4 regions of the Streptomyces sp. NPDC058964 genome follow, and region 2 is predicted to be linked to each of the others. Evidence: riboswitches for the same ligand, from Rfam matches in the RefSeq annotation. Region 2 holds a riboswitch; each other region holds the start of a gene.
The links. Region 2 has a riboswitch for cyclic di-AMP ahead of ACFW2E_RS29800 (transglycosylase family protein). Riboswitches for the same ligand answer to the same signal wherever they lie in the genome.
Positions count from the first base shown of each region.

Region 1: it holds a riboswitch for cyclic di-AMP, as region 2 does, so the genes downstream of both, ACFW2E_RS18675 (M23 family metallopeptidase) here and ACFW2E_RS29800 (transglycosylase family protein) in region 2, are expected to answer to the same signal.
Region 3: it holds a riboswitch for cyclic di-AMP, as region 2 does, so the genes downstream of both, ACFW2E_RS22040 (peptidoglycan DD-metalloendopeptidase family protein) here and ACFW2E_RS29800 (transglycosylase family protein) in region 2, are expected to answer to the same signal.
Region 4: it holds a riboswitch for cyclic di-AMP, as region 2 does, so the genes downstream of both, ACFW2E_RS05600 (C40 family peptidase) here and ACFW2E_RS29800 (transglycosylase family protein) in region 2, are expected to answer to the same signal.

Region 1 covers NZ_JBHYKH010000135.1:3,415-5,605, reverse strand. Annotated here, with positions in the region: gene ACFW2E_RS18675 (M23 family metallopeptidase) at 175-1,209, opposite strand; cyclic di-AMP (ydaO/yuaA leader) riboswitch at 1,217-1,376, opposite strand; tRNA gene ACFW2E_RS18670 (tRNA-Met) at 1,691-1,764, opposite strand; gene ACFW2E_RS18665 (dihydrofolate reductase family protein) at 1,814-2,191, opposite strand, start outside.
Region 2 covers NZ_JBHYKH010000297.1:5,315-7,505, reverse strand. Annotated here, with positions in the region: gene ACFW2E_RS29805 (transglycosylase family protein) at 1-538, shown strand, start outside; cyclic di-AMP (ydaO/yuaA leader) riboswitch at 721-889, shown strand; gene ACFW2E_RS29800 (transglycosylase family protein) at 894-1,586, shown strand; gene eno (phosphopyruvate hydratase) at 1,971-2,191, shown strand, end outside.
Region 3 covers NZ_JBHYKH010000176.1:7,674-9,864, reverse strand. Annotated here, with positions in the region: gene ACFW2E_RS22045 (alpha-galactosidase) at 1-900, shown strand, start outside; cyclic di-AMP (ydaO/yuaA leader) riboswitch at 1,207-1,367, shown strand; gene ACFW2E_RS22040 (peptidoglycan DD-metalloendopeptidase family protein) at 1,372-2,191, shown strand, end outside.
Region 4 covers NZ_JBHYKH010000026.1:11,110-13,300, forward strand. Annotated here, with positions in the region: gene ACFW2E_RS05595 (LysE family translocator) at 48-671, shown strand; gene ACFW2E_RS05600 (C40 family peptidase) at 741-1,214, opposite strand; cyclic di-AMP (ydaO/yuaA leader) riboswitch at 1,218-1,440, opposite strand; gene ACFW2E_RS05605 (hypothetical protein) at 1,745-2,053, opposite strand; gene ACFW2E_RS05610 (ATP-dependent Clp protease proteolytic subunit) at 2,061-2,191, opposite strand, start outside.

The DNA.
Region 1 (2,191 bases), on a different contig from region 2:
CGAGTTCGCGAAGGGAAGTCATGCTCTATGAGAGCGGACACACCGGAGTGGAGGATTCCGGAAACGCCCGCGAAGACCCCGTGAACACCTGACCGGCAGCCCTGACGTCGGGGGGGTGTCGTCAGGACTGCCGGAAATCGAAGAGGTGCACCAGGGGCCCTGGGCCGCGTGCCGTCAGGGGTTGAGGCCCTTGCCGTGCAGCCACGTCATCGGGTCGATGCCGGTGGCCTGGCCGCCCGGGTGGACCTCCAGGTGGAGGTGCGGTCCGGTGACGTTGCCCGTGGCGCCCACGCGGCCGATGACCTCGCCCGTGCTGACCTTCTGCCCGACCGAGACGTTGATCGAGGACTGGTGGCAGAACCACAGCTCGGTGCCGTCGTCGAGGGTGAGGACCGTGCGGTAGCCGTAGGAGCCGGCCCAGCCCGCCTGGGTGATCGTGCCGCTGTGGATGGCCTTGATCAGTGTGCCCGTGGGCGCGGCGAAGTCGAGGCCGGTGTGGTAGCCGGAGGACCACATGGCGCCGGCCTCACCGAAGGTCGAGGTGATGGTGTACGAGGAGGTCGGCAGCGTGTACTGCTTGGCCAGCTTGGCCAGCCGCTCGGCCTCGGCCTGCTTCTTGGCCTCGGCGTCGGCCTTCGCCTTGGCGTCGGCGGCCTTGGCGGCGGCCTCCTTCTCCGCCTTGGCGGCCGCGTCGGCGACCTGCTTGTCGGCGGCGGCCACGGCAGCGGCGGCGGCCTTGGTGTCGACCTGGCTCTGCTGCTTCTCGGCCTGGGCCATGATGCGGTTGCGCAGCGCCTCACCGGCGTCACCGGCGCCCTGGGCGCTGTCCGTGGAGGTCACGCCGACGCTGCTGAGGGCGGTCGCGGAGCCCTTCGGCGCGTCCGAGTGGCTCTCGCCGAGCAGGGAGCCCACGGAGGGCAGGTCGGGCACGGAGATGGACACCGGCGCCTTGCCGGTGTTGGCGCTGGCCATGCCGCCCGCGCCGACGGCGGCTATGACGCCGACGCCCAGGACCGTGGAGCTGCGGGCGAGTCCACCGCCGCGCTGCTTGGAGACGCGGTGCCGGCCGCGTACCGGGCTGATGGACTCCTCGGTGGGATTCCACTCCTCCCAGGGGCCCTCGTCGGCGCGATAGCTGCCGTAGCCGAAGGTCTCGGTGCGCTGACTCGGCACGAACGGGGCTTCTGGGGCAGGCCGGTTGGACGCCACGCGGGCGTGCTCCTTTCCTTCCGCCGCCTACCGGGTTAGCTGACGGGTTCGGAGCGGGAAGGTCTCCTACGCGCGTGTACGAGCCGTGTCGCCACGGCGGCATCCGCGTGATTCACCCCAAGGTGGTGGTTCCCCGGTTCCCTCGCGGGATTCGGCGCGTGCGCACGGAGCCGCCTCTTGTGACGGCTGGGACGACCGCGCTGCGTTATCGAACGTTAATAGACCCGAAGGTTAGATTCCAAGCCGTTCGGCTTGATCATTAGCGATTTCCAGCCGGAACTTAATTGCCATGACCGGCGAAAACCGGGCGAGTTGGCCGCGGTACAGGAGTCTCACCCTTTTTGATGGTGACTCAGACGTTATGCGGAGGGCTCCCGTCCGATCACCCGTCGTGACAGTGCGCAGGCCGGGGAAATGAGCAGACCGGGGAAAACACTCAGGGCCGGAGTCCATTCACTGGACTCCGGCCCTGAGCCTTGAGTAGCGGGGACAGGATTTGAACCTGCGACCTCTGGGTTATGAGCCCAGCGAGCTACCGAGCTGCTCCACCCCGCGTCGTTGTGTCTCAAGCATACGCCATGTTCAGGGGTGCCCGCGCACGGGTTTATCCGCCGGCCACGAGATGGCGGTTCGGCGCCTTGGCCGGGCCCTCGAACTCGGGCAGTACGACGACGTCGACGCCATGGCCGGCCAGCAGCCCGCTGCCGTCGGCGCCCGCCACGAACGTGTCCGGCTCCCGCCAGGCCGTGACCACCCGCCGCACCCCCGCGTCCAGGATCAGCCGCGCGCAGGGGGCGGGCCGCGAGGCCCGGCGGGCGCAGGGCTCCAGGCTGGAGTACACGGTCGCGGCGGCCAGCCTCGGGTCGGCAGGGTCGATCTTGGCCAGCGCCGCCTCCTCGGCGTGCACGACCGGGTCGTCGCCCTCGCGCGAGTGGCCGCGGGCCAGCTCGGTCCCGTCCGCGGCCACCACGACGGCTCCCAC
Region 2 (2,191 bases):
CTCGGACTGGCCCGGCTTGTCCGACTCGTCCTCGACGTCGGACTCCCCGTCGAACGACTCCCATAAGTCCAAGTCCAGGTCCAAGGACGCCGACGACAAGCGCGGATCCTCGAAGCCCTCGAACTCCTCCGGCTCCGCCAAGTCGGACAAGTCGGAATCCTCCGGATCTGGCGACTCGCGGAGGGAGGGTGCCTCACCCACGGAATCGGCCAATTCGGGTGATGCGGACAACTCTGCACAAAACGGCGGCTCTTGGAGTCTGGTCGACACCGGCGAGCTCGGTGGCGGTCGGCATCGTGGTACGAGTGCGGACGAAAGCGACACAAACGGACAGGGTGCCGCCTCTGTGGGCCGTCACGCCGCACAGGACTACACGGTTCGCGTCGGTGACACCCTCGCGTCCATCGCCGACTCCCTTGACCTCGACGGCGGATGGCGCGCGCTCTACGCCGCCAACAAGGCCGACATCGGCCCCGACCCGAATGACATCACCCCCGGTCAGACCCTGAATGTCGATACCGAAACGGGCGAAAAGTAGCGGGAGTTGAGTCCCACTTTCATGCTCAATGTCCGGTTTGGTGAAAGTGTGGGATGAGTCTCAGAAGCCCTGATCGTCTTTGAAATTCCCCGGATCGCGTGTCTACGGTCATGACCGCTCGTCACCACGAGCCCCGGCTGTCGCAACGCCGAATCCTGCCAGCGGCCGCACGGGAACAGTCGTCGCGTCAAGCGCCGCAGGCAGGAGCGGGGGACCCAAGGTAAGTGCCGCGCCGGACAGTTGAGCCGGGGCGGCTAGGGGTGGAGCCACGCCTCCCAGCGGAGGTGTGGCCGGGCAACTCAACCGGCCCGAACCCGACAGCTCACCTCGCAGGCGTCGGTGAGGGGATCCATCCATGCTGTTTTCCGCCAAGGGCAAGCACCGTCGTCCCTCCAGGGCCACCCGCGCCCGCGCCCTCGCGCTCGCCGGAGTCGCCGGCGCCGCCATCGCCGCCCCGCTGATGGCCTCCGGCACCGCCTCCGCCGCCACCGCCGCCGAGTGGGACGCCGTCGCCAAGTGCGAGTCCGGCGGCAACTGGTCGATCAACACCGGCAACGGTTACTACGGCGGCCTGCAGTTCTCCGCCTCCACCTGGGCCGCGTACGGCGGCACGAAGTACGCGGCCACCGCCGACAAGGCCACCAAGGCGCAGCAGATCGAGATAGCCGAGAAGGTCCTCGCCGCGCAGGGCAAGGGTGCCTGGCCGGTCTGCGGCACGGGCCTGTCCGGTGCCGCCTACACCGGTGCCTCCGCCGGCTCCTCGTCGGGCGGCGGTTCCTCCGCGAGCACCACCACCCGCTCGACCGAGAAGCAGGCCGCCTCACGCTCCGCCGGGCGTCCGGCCGCGAGCAAGACCGTCACCACCCCGACCGGCAAGAAGGTCAAGAAGGGCGACGGCGAGTACAAGGTCGTCAAGGGTGACACCCTCAGCACGATCGCCGCGAAGCACAAGGTCAAGGGCGGCTGGCAGAAGCTGTTCCACCTGAACAAGGACGTCGTCCAGGACGCGGACCTCATCTACCCGGGTCAGCAGCTGCACCTGAAGTGATGCGCGGCAGGCGGCAGAGCCACAGCCTGCTCACATCCGTGTCCCCCGCAGTGCGGGACACGTGAGGGTCGCCCCCGTCCCCACGTCCCCCGCAGTGCGGGACACGTGAGGGTCGCCCCCGTCCCCACGGTCTCCCGTCCCGGTGCGTATTCCCCCGTACGCACCGGGGCGGGGTTTCTCTTTTCCGGCCGCCGGCTTCCCGACGCCGGCTTCCCCGGCGGTACTCCACCCGTTTTCGTCCCACCCTTTGTTCCGACCGGAAACAATGTGTACGGTTCCCTTGTCCACGGGACGGTCGGTCGGTGGCCGATGCCCCGGGGACGGTTAGGCTCTAGTCGCAAGGCACACCAGCCCGCACTTCCAGCGTCACATCCCAAGAAGGAGATGCTCGTGCCGTCCATCGACGTCGTCGTAGCCCGGGAAATCCTGGACTCCCGAGGCAACCCCACGGTCGAGGTCGAGGTCGGCCTCGACGACGGCAGCACGGGTCGTGCCGCCGTTCCGTCCGGCGCCTCCACCGGTGCCTTCGAGGCCATCGAGCTCCGCGACGGTGACCCGAACCGCTACCTGGGCAAGGGCGTCGAGAAGGCCGTCCTCGCCGTGAT
Region 3 (2,191 bases), on a different contig from region 2:
CGCGCGCACCCCGACTGGGCGCAGTATCAAATCGGTAGGAAAAGGACAGAACTCCGCAATCAGCTTGTCCTCAACCTGGCCCGCGAGGACGTCCGGGAGTACCTCTGGGAGCAGCTCCACGGCCTGCTCTCCAGTGCCCCCGTCGACTACGTGAAGTGGGACTTCAACCGCTGCTTCACCGACGCGGGCTGGCCCGGGGACGCGTATCCGCAGCGGCTCTGGGTCGACCATGTGCGCGCCCTGTACGCCCTGCTGGACCGGCTGCGTGCCGCGCACCCGGGCGTCGCGTTCGAGTCCTGCTCGGGCGGCGGCGGACGGATCGACCTCGGTGTGACGAGCCGCACGGACCAGGTGTGGACCTCCGACAACACCGATCCGCTCGACCGGCTCGCCATCCAGCACGGCTTCAGTCAGATCCACCCGGCACGGATCATGGCCGCCTGGGTCACCGACAGCCCGAACACGCAGCTCAATGGCAGGGTCAGCTCGCTGCGCTTCCGTTTCGTCAGCGCCATGGCGGGGGTCCTCGGTGTCGGCGGCGACCTCGCGGAGTGGACGGAGGAGGAGCTCGCCGAGGCCCGTGAGTGGGTGGAGCTCTACAAGGGCATCCGCCCGGTCGTGCAGCACGGCGAGCTGTACCGGCTGCGGCCTCCGGACGGCGGGCTGAGCGCGGTCCAGTACGTGCGCGGTGGCGAGGCGGTCGTCCTCGCCTGGCTGCAGGCCCAGCGCTACGGCGAGCCCGTCCCCGCGCTGCGGCTGCGCGGTCTCGACCCGACAGCCTCATATGAATGCCGCGAAACGGGCGAAATCCACCGGGGTGCCGTCCTCCTGCACCACGGCCTGCGCACCGGTCTGCGCGGCGACCTCGACGCGTCGGTCTTCCGGTTCCGTCGCGTCTGAGGGTGCTGTCCGAATTAACCCTTTACGTCAAACTTGCGGGGAAATGGCGAGGCCTGGGATGTGATGCGTGAGGAGCGTCATACCCGTGACCGTCCGTCGTGCGTCATGTTCACGTAATTCGCGCCCCTTTCCCGGGAATTGGCCGGGAAAATCGAAAGGGAATGCACGGAGGGTGACCGGGATTTCCCGTAACGGATCATGTGAAACACGGACACACGGAACCTTCTGCTTGTCCCCCCGCATCCCGCTCGCTTACGTTCGCCACCAATCCGGACGGAACGCCGAATCCTGCCGCCGCCCGGAGCCCGCTCACACTCACCCGTGCAAGGCAGGAAGCGGGGGACCCATCAGGTACCAATGCCTGTTCCGGTCTCCGGGACGGCTCGGGGTGAAGCCGCGCTCCGTGCGCGGCCGGGCAGCTCCAGCCCGAACCCGACAGCTCACCTCGCAGGCGCCGGAGAGGAATTCGCCATGCCCGCGAAGGGAAAGCACCGCCGTCCCAAGCCCCGTCGCCTCACCCGCAGGATCGCCGTCGCCGGTACCGGTGGTGCCGCGCTGGCCCTGCCGCTGATCGGGACCGCCGGTGCCCATGCCGCCACCCCGCAGTCCGGTACCGAAAAGGCCGTCCAGTCGCTGCCGACGGTCGCCACGAAGCCGCTGCCGACGGTCGCCACGAAGCCTCTGAGGGCGAAGGTGAATTCGGGTGCCCGTTCGTACACGGTGAGGTCCGGCGACTACCTTTCGAAGATCGCCGACGAGCAGAACGTGCGCGGCGGCTGGCAGCGGATCTACCGGGACAACCGTGAGGCCGTCGGTGACAACCCGTCGCTGATCCACCCCGGTCTGAAGCTCGCCCTCGGCGGGAAGGCCGCGACGGGCGCCGCCCCCTCGTCCGCGACCCCCTCGCGGTCGTCGTCCTCCGAGCGGTCCTCCTCCGCTCCCACCGCCTCCTCCGTGAAGCCGTCGGCCGTGTCGAACACCGAGTCGGCTTCCCGTGCCGCGTCCGGTTCCGACGCCGCGTCCGCCTCGAACGCGTGGCCCCAGGACGCCCAGGCCGCGGTCGCCTCGACCGGCTACAACCTCCCGGTGTCGGGCGCCACCATCGGCACCCACTACCACGTGGCGGGCAGCATGTGGTCCAGCGGCTACCACACCGGCGTCGACTTCGTCGTCCCGACCGGCACCCCGGTCAAGGCCGTGGGTGCGGGCACGGTCGTCTCCGCGGGCTGGGGCGGGGCGTACGGCAACCAGGTCGTCCTGCGCCTCAACGACGGCTACTACGCGCAGTACG
Region 4 (2,191 bases), on a different contig from region 2:
AGATTCGAAATACCTGCTGAAGGCCTCGGCCGGGCAGGCTGGGCGCCATGGACGGACAGCTCATCGCCTTCACCGCGATCGCGGCCGGACTGGTCGCCGTGCCGGGTGCCGACTTCACGGTCGTCGTACGCAACGCGCTGGTCTCCCGCCGGGCGGGCGCGGTCTGCGGGCTCGGCATCGCGGGCGGGCTCCTGGTGCACACCACACTGGCGGCCGCCGGCGTCGCCGCCGTGCTGGTGGCCGTTCCGGCGCTGTTCCGCGCCCTGCAACTGCTGGGCGGCGCCTACGTCCTCCACCTCGGCGTCCGGACCCTGCGGACACCGCGACGGCCCGCGGGGGCGTCCGAGGCGGATCCGGCGACGCAGGCGCACCCCCTGCGGCAGGGATTCGTCACCAACGTCCTCAACCCCAAGGCCTCGCTGACCTTCCTCAGCCTGCTGCCGCAGTTCGTGCCGCCGGGCGGCGCGGCGCTGCCCAGGACGCTGCTGCTCGCGCTCATCGTGTGCGCGCTGGCGCTGACCTGGTTCCAGATGGTGGCCCTGCTGGTCGACCGGCTCGGCCGGTGGCTGCGCCGGCCGCGGGCCGCCAGGGCGCTGCACACGGGCACCGGCGTGGCGCTCACGGCGCTCGGGGCGGCCCTGTCGCTGGAAGCGTTCCTGGCGCTCCTGTGACCCCGGATCAGTCCGGGCCGGGACCCGAGGGGGTGACGGAGCGGCAGGAGCCGCCACCCCCTCGGCGGGTCAGCTGACCCGGCCGTACCAGACGCTCCTCGTCCAGATCCTCTCCAGCTTCACCACGTCACCGGTCTTCGGGGCGTGCCAGATCTTCCCCTTACCGGCATAGATGCCGACGTGGTAGACGCTGGAGCCGGAGTGGAAGAACACCAGGTCTCCGGCCTTGCGGCTGCGCGCGGAGATGTGGTGCGTCTTGTTGTACTGCTGGGCGGCCGTGCGCGGCAGGGTCTTGCCCGCCTTCTTGTACGAGTACAGCGTGAGCCCGGAGCAGTCGAACCTCCGTGGCCCGGTGGCGCCCCACTTGTAGGGCGAGCCCTTCTTGGAGGCCGCGACCTGGAGTGCCTTCGTCGCCATCGTCGCGGCCGAGGCGTCGGCCGCGACGCCCGGAACCACGATCGAGCCGCCCACGGCGGCGATGGTGAGGGCCGAGGCCGTACCGGCCCGGGCCATGAGCGACGGGACACGATTGAGCGCAGTCATGCGCAACCCTTCGTCAGCCGCCTGTGAAGGATGACCTGTCGGATTCGGGCTGGCGAAGTAGCCCGGCCGCGTTGCCGCGGCTTCACCCCAAGGGCTGCTCGGAACGAACAAACAGACGAACGAACGTCCGTTCCGGCGACCCGTCTTGCTCGGGTCCTCCACTCCTGCCGATCCACTCCTGTCGACCGGTCATCCGGGCGGCGGCAGGACTCGGCGTCCGCCCGGACCGCCCCGCCGCTGTGGCGGGGGCTTGTCGTCAGACAGGGATCTTCACTCACAGGTGTCCGAAATACCCAATGGAATCGGGGGTTTGTGGCGTTACTCACCACTCACCCGTTCGGGTGGACATTGCTGTGTTCGAGTCATGGTCGAGGGGTCGAAGGACCCCCGGACCAGCACCGAAGCACCTCACCGTCCCTTTCGGACAGGCGTGTTGCGCAACGCCGACGGTCTCACGAATGGACGCTCGACTACGCCGAACGGGGGTACGCCATTTGGGCCGTTTCGAGTCGGCGGCGGACAGGCGTCCGTCAACCCCCGCCACCGGGCGGGACGGTGACCCGGGCGGTGCGCCGCTCGCCGTCCAGCACCCGCATCGCCCGCGCGAGAGTAGCCGCGTGCAGCTCCGTCTCGCCCCTCTGGTGCATGAGGGCCAGCGCGTCGCGCAGTTCGGCCGCGGTACGCACCAGCGCCTGGGCGGCCCGCAGTCCGCGGTACGTGTCCCCGTGCTGTGCCGGGTTGATCCGGCCCAGCAGATCGACCGCGTCGAGATAACGGTCGATCAGTTCGCCCTCGGCCCGGGTCAGCGCGGGCAGCGGCGGCAGCTCCGGAGGCAGCATCGGCGGCTCACCTCGCGCCCGGCGCGGTACGGGACGCCTTGCGGCTGGGGATGATCCCGTCCACCAGCCCGTACTCCAGTGCTCCCCGCGCGTCCAGGATCAGATCCCGTTCCAGATCCTCGCGGACCTGCCGTGGCC